2 regions of the Escherichia albertii genome follow, and region 2 is predicted to be linked to the other one. Evidence: predicted binding sites of a transcription regulator. Region 2 holds the regulator's gene; the other holds the start of a gene.
The links. The regulator LexA, encoded in region 2, represses DNA repair genes until DNA is damaged. The targets are predictions, from matches to a motif close to TNCTGTATGTACATACAGNA.
Positions count from the first base shown of each region.

Region 1: the regulator LexA is predicted to act here: its motif matches at 1,482-1,501, upstream of dinG (ATP-dependent DNA helicase DinG).

Region 1 covers NZ_CP117568.1:4,565,779-4,569,203, reverse strand. The annotation lists gene dinG (ATP-dependent DNA helicase DinG) at 1-1,467, opposite strand, end outside; partial or broken gene PS053_RS22125 (NADAR family protein) at 1,575-1,772, shown strand; gene rhlE (ATP-dependent RNA helicase RhlE) at 2,005-3,366, opposite strand.
Region 2 covers NZ_CP117568.1:3,334,680-3,338,104, forward strand. The annotation lists gene plsB (glycerol-3-phosphate 1-O-acyltransferase PlsB) at 1-848, opposite strand, end outside; gene dgkA (diacylglycerol kinase) at 1,018-1,386, shown strand; gene lexA (transcriptional repressor LexA) at 1,496-2,104, shown strand; gene dinF (MATE family efflux transporter DinF) at 2,179-3,425, shown strand, end outside.

The sequences.
Region 1 (3,425 bases), 1.2 Mb from region 2:
ATCCAGCGCCACAAAGCGGTCACCCGCTTTCTCTTTCAGCCCGCTCATCTCCTGCAAACGCGAAAAACTGTTCAGCGAACGCAAGGTTGCGGAGGTAACAATAATGTGCGGAATACTGCGCCACAACAGCCTTTCCAGTTGGTCGCTAACACGAATACCCACACAGTGAAACCACAGATGTAACTGCCCTTCGCGCTCTTCCCGCGTCGCCCATTTGCTCACTGGCGCACCGGAAGATTGCGCCAGCGAAGCCAGCCGCCAGAGTTTGCTTTGCGCCTCGAACATCCCCAACGCGCGGTTCATCTGCAAAATCAACCGATGCAGACGCACAATGTCGTGACTGCCGGTTTTCTCGCTTAAATCGTTGAGGAATAACTCCGCCAGACCACGCAACATTTCGGTAAGTTTTGCCAGACGCTGGCAAATCTCCAGCACTTCATCGGGCAGTTCGCCCATCGCAAAACGGTGCTCTGCCTCCTGCCCGGCAGGCATGTAGAGATTGAGAATGTTGTTTAAAGAGGCAATAAGCTCATACAACTCTTCACAATGCGCATTCAAACGTTCAGGAATTGCCAGCGGTGGGATGGTCTTCGGGCGAAACTGCTCCATGCAGGTGGCGACCAGTTTGGTGAACAAGTCCAGTTGCAGCCGATACCAGGGCGCGGTGATTTCGGCGCTCATCTCCAGCGCATCCCGCGCCACGTCCGGCAGGTGATGACCTTCATCCAGTACCAGCAGCAAATTTTTCGGGTCAGGCAATACCGCTTCGCTTTCCATCGCCGCCATCACCAGCGCATGGTTTGCCACCACCACTTCCGCTTCCTGAATTTCCCGGCGAGCGACAAAAAACGGGCATTCGCGATAGTAGTAACAGTTGCGGTTAAGACAACTGGCTTTATCAGTACTCAGGCGGCGCCAGAGATCGTCATCAATAGCAATATCAGTGTGATCGCGCAAACCATCCCATTTATAAGTATCGAGATCGCCCTTCAGCTTCGCGCAGCGTTTTTGTTCTTCCTGATTGTTCGGTGTGAGTTCGTCGTCGAGAAACGCCAGCAGATCCTGTTGCGTGGGTTCAGTACTGGCGAGCGCCGTCAGGTTTCGCGGGCAAACGTAGCGCCCACGCCCGAAAGCGGCAGTGAATTTAAGATCGGGAATGATTTTTTTCAGCAACGGCAAATCTTTGCTGTAGATCTGATCCTGCAACGCTACGTTAGCGGTACTCACCACCAGCGTTTTTTGCTCTTCGCGGGCAATGGCGATGCCGGGGATCAAATAGGAGAGCGTTTTCCCAACGCCGGTGGGGGCTTCAATCGCCAGATGCCGCCCTTCTTCTCCGGCCAGCGTTTTAGCGACCTCTGCAATCATCTGCCGCTGCGGCGCACGGGGAATAAAGTCGGGGATCTGTTCCTGAAGCGCCTTATACCAGGCGGCGATTTGCGCTTTAAGCGCGGCGGTTAATGCCATGAGAAAACCTGAAATACTGTATAAACAGCCAATATTGTGACATTTTTTCGGTTTTCAGGGGTAATGGTTTTTCTGTTTCTGGAAAGCGGCTCGCAATAACCACCAGAATGATGCGTAAAGCGCTTCGCGCTAAATTCGAACAACATGCAAAACTGCGTACGCTCTTGCTGGCAACCGCGTCCGCAAAACTGGTTGAGCATACGCAAAATGATGCTTACTGGGGAGATGGCGGTAATGGTCAGGGCAAGAATCGCCTGGGGTATCTTTTAATGGCGTTGCGCGGACAATTGGCTGCGGAGAAGTAACGCATCGGGTGGCTTGTGGGCGATAAAACAGAGAAATCTTTTTGCCGCGCTCGCAAATGGCTGACAAGTGCTTGTTGTGAAATGCCGGATGCGGCGCAAGCGCCTTATCCGGCCTACAAAAACATGCACATTCAATATATTGCAGAGTTCACGTAGGCCTGATAAGCGTAGCGCATCAGGCAGTTTTGCGTTTGTCATCAGTCTCATGCCGGGCTATGCCCGGCATAAAAGATTACTGCGCAGCGGCAGGTTTACGCGGACGGCGACGACGTTGTTGTTCGCCTGTCGGTTTGGCATCGCCGAGGCGGCGAGACGGTTTTTCTGCGGGCTTCGCGCTACCTGATTTCGCGCCACCTTCTGCACGGCGCGGTTGCTGTTGACCGCGACCACCGCCTTGCCCACGACCACCGCCACGTTGCTGGCGACCATTCTGGATCGGTTCAGCTTTGATTGACGGGTCCGGCTCATAGCCCGGAATCGCAATGCGCGGGATCTCTTTTTTCAGCAATTTTTCGATATCACGCAGCAGTTTGTGTTCATCAACGCACACCAGCGATAACGCTTCGCCAGTGGCTGCTGCACGACCGGTACGCCCAATACGGTGGACATAATCTTCCGGTACGTTTGGCAGTTCATAGTTGACGACGTGCGGCAACTCTTCGATATCCAGGCCACGCGCAGCAATGTCAGTCGCCACCAGTACGCGAATATCGCCCGATTTAAAATCGGCCAGCGCACGGGTACGCGCGCCTTGCGATTTATTACCGTGGATCGCCGCACTGCGGATGCCATCTTTATTGAGCTGTTCCGCCAGATGGTTAGCGCCATGTTTGGTACGGGTAAATACCAGCACCTGCTGCCAGTTCCCTTTACCAATCATGTACGACAACAATTCGCGTTTGCGTTTCTTATCAACAAAATGAACGTGTTGGGTTACCTGATCAGACGCGGTATTGCGGCGTGCCACTTCGATTTCCAGCGGATTATGCAGCAGCTTCTCCGCCAGGTTTTTAATGTCGTCAGAGAAAGTGGCGGAGAACAGCAGGTTCTGGCGCTTCGCTGGCAATTTAGTCAACACACGACGGATGTCGTGAATAAAGCCCATGTCGAGCATACGGTCAGCTTCATCGAGGACGAGAATTTCAACCTGATCCAGCTTCACCGCGTTCTGGTGTTCCAGGTCCAGCAAACGTCCCGGTGTTGCCACCAACACATCAACACCGCCACGCAGCTTCATCATCTGCGGATTAATGCTGACGCCGCCAAACACCACCAGCGAACGAATGTTCAGGTATTTGCTGTAATCACGGACGTTTTCGCCAATCTGCGCCGCCAGTTCACGGGTCGGGGTGAGGATCAGCGCGCGTACCGGGCGACGTCCTTTGGCGTGCGGCTGGCGAGTGATCAGGTGTTGCAACAACGGCAGCGTAAAGCCCGCGGTTTTGCCGGTGCCGGTCTGGGCGCTGGCCATCAGGTCGCGGCCTTCCAGCACCGCAGGGATCGCCTGCTGCTGGATAGGAGTGGGTTCACGGTAACCCTGCTCGGCAACAGCGCGCAGGATATCAGGGCTTAAACCCAAAGAATCGAAAGACATAACTACTCCGAACCGCCCCGACCGTTACCGGTGTAGTTTTCAGGGAGATACTGAAAAGG
Region 2 (3,425 bases):
TTGATGCCCTGATAAAGCCGGTTCCAGGTGAAGCCCAGAATACGGTCGGTCAGACGGATCATCTCGTAAGAGAAGTTCGCTGCAATCTCTTCCATCAGCGCAATCGCGTTCTGCTGCGCTTTTTCATGAGAGATTTTTTTGCTACGCGCTTCATCTTCTACCGCTTTAGCAATCGCGCGAGAGGAGAGCAGTTTATTAAACAGATCCTGACGGGCGGGTAAGCGCGGGCCCACGGCAGCCAGACGCTGGCGGGCAAAGTGCATACGCGCCACGCGCGCCAGTTTTTGAGCGATGGTTTTATCCGTACCGTGCTCATCAGCCATGCGGCGCAGTGAAACCGATGGCGAGAAGCGCACAAAGCTGTCACGCCCCAGCCACAGTACGGCGAAAAACTTCTGCACGCCGTTGAGCATACGCAACGGCGGATTTACTTCACCTTTTTCGCGCCCCGGCGCGCGACCAAACATCACCGATACCGGCACCATTTGCACGTCCAGATTCGGATTGCTGCGGTGCAGATCGAGATAATCGTGGAACAGCTTAATGGACTCTTCTTTCGGCGTGTAATAAGTGAAAACACGCGGCCCGCCGTGAATAAACACGTAGCGCGGCAGCAGCGTACCGTCTATTTCCAGCGGCTCTAATGGGTCAGGCAGGTCGTGCGCCAGACACTGGGCGCGCAACGTCAGCAAATCCGCTTTTGAGTTGTACGGTAAAACGTACATAATTGGACGAGAGGTATCCAGTCCAAGTTCCGGGGCAGGATCCGCCGGAATAGACTTGCTTTTTACCAGGATGCTTAATGGTAAATTCAGTAATTTGTAGTAAATTCGTGGCCAGCCGGACATAAACGATGTAAAGCCTCTGGTTAATAATGCAAATGCGCGGCAAGGATAGCAGAAAGTCATGGGAAATTCTGTGGTATCTGCCCATGTTTCGCGCGGCGTTACGCTAACCCGAATCATCGGATTTAACGGTACACTGTATTGACGCTCATAATGTAAAAAGGTTCTTTTGATGGCCAATAATACCACTGGACTCACCCGAATTATCAAAGCCGCTGGCTATTCCTGGAAAGGCTTGCGCGCAGCATGGATTAACGAAGCGGCCTTCCGTCAGGAGGGCGTTGCGGTATTGTTGGCGGTGATCATCGCCTGCTGGCTGGACGTGGACGCGATTACCCGCGTGCTGCTTATTAGCTCCGTCATGCTGGTGATGATTGTAGAAATCCTTAATAGCGCCATCGAAGCGGTGGTTGACCGTATTGGTTCCGAATACCATGAACTTTCTGGACGGGCGAAAGATATGGGGTCCGCCGCAGTGCTGATCGCAATTATCGTCGCAGTGGCAACCTGGGTCATTCTGTTATGGTCACATTTTGGATAACCCTTCCAGAATTCGATAAATCTCTGGTTTATTGTGCAGTTTATGGTTCCAAAATCACCTTTTGCTGTATATACTCACAGCATAACTGTATATACACCCAGGGGGCGGAATGAAAGCGTTAACGGCCAGGCAGCAAGAGGTGTTTGATCTCATTCGTGATCACATCAGCCAGACAGGTATGCCGCCGACGCGTGCGGAAATCGCGCAGCGTTTGGGGTTCCGTTCCCCAAACGCGGCTGAAGAACATCTGAAGGCGCTGGCGCGCAAAGGTGTTATTGAAATTGTTTCCGGCGCATCGCGCGGGATTCGTCTGTTGCAGGAAGAGGAAGAAGGGTTGCCGCTGGTCGGTCGTGTGGCAGCCGGTGAGCCGCTTCTGGCGCAGCAGCATATTGAAGGTCATTATCAGGTCGATCCATCCCTGTTTAAGCCAAATGCTGATTTCCTGCTACGCGTGAGTGGGATGTCGATGAAAGATATCGGCATTATGGATGGCGATTTGCTGGCGGTGCATAAAACCCAGGATGTGCGTAATGGGCAGGTCGTTGTTGCACGCATCGATGACGAAGTTACCGTTAAGCGTTTGAAAAAACAGGGTAATAAAGTCGAGTTGTTGCCTGAAAACAGTGAGTTTAAACCCATTGTTGTCGATCTGCGTCAGCAGAGCTTCACCATTGAAGGGCTGGCTGTTGGAGTTATTCGCAACGGCGACTGGCTGTAATCATATCTCTCTGATACCGCGATGCGTCTGGCGTCGCGGTTTGTTTTTCAACTCCGTTCATCAGGCTTGTCGGCATGGCATTCCTCACTTCATCTGATAAAGCACTCTGGCATCTCGCCTTACCCATGATTTTCTCCAATATCACCGTTCCTTTGTTAGGGCTGGTTGATACGGCAGTTATTGGTCATCTTGATAGCCCGGTGTACCTGGGCGGCGTGGCGGTTGGCGCAACGGCGACCAGCTTTCTCTTTATGCTGTTGCTGTTTTTGCGCATGAGCACTACCGGACTTACTGCGCAGGCGTATGGCGCCAAAAACCCCCTGGCATTAGCGCGTGCGCTGATGCAGCCGCTATTGCTGGCATTAGGGGCTGGGGCATTAATTATTCTACTGCGCACACCAATTATCGATCTGGCGCTGCATATTGTCGGCGGCAGTGAAGCGGTGCTGGAACAGGCGCGTCGTTTCCTTGAAATTCGCTGGCTAAGCGCGCCGGCGTCGCTGGCAAATCTGGTGTTACTCGGCTGGCTGCTTGGCGTGCAATATGCCCGTGCGCCCGTTGTCCTGTTAGTCGTTGGCAACATTCTTAACATTGCTCTGGATGTCTGGCTGGTGATGGGGCTGCATATGAATGTCCAGGGAGCTGCGTTAGCGACGGTTCTTGCTGAATACGCGACGTTGCTGATCGGTTTGCTCATGGTGCGTAAAATCCTTCATTTACGGGGGATCTCCGTCGAAATGCTGAAAAACGCCTGGCGAGGAAACTTTCGCCGTTTGCTGGCGCTTAACCGTGACATTATGTTGCGCTCGTTGTTGCTGCAACTCTGTTTTGGTGCAATCACGGTGCTTGGCGCGCGACAGGGGAGCGATATTATCGCCGTCAACGCTGTCCTGATGACGCTGCTCACTTTTACCGCTTACGCGCTGGATGGTTTCGCTTATGCTGTTGAAGCGCATTCTGGTCAGGCATACGGCGCGCGTGACGGCAGTCAGCTATTGGATGTCTGGCGGGCAGCGTGTCGTCAGGCGGGGATCGTAGCGTTGCTGTTTTCCGTGGTTTATTGGCTGTCTGGTGAACACATTATCGCGTTATTGACTTCGTTAACTCAGATCCAACAACTGGCCGATCGCTACCTTATCTGGCTGGTGATTTTGCCGCTGGTGGGCGTCTGGTGTTATCTGCTGGACGGCATGTTCATTGGCGCAACGCGCGCCGCCGAAATGCGTAATAGTATGGCGGTGGCAGCAGCCGGTTTTGCGTTCACGCTACTCACATTGCCATGGCTGGGCAATCATGGGTTATGGTTGGCATTAACTGTCTT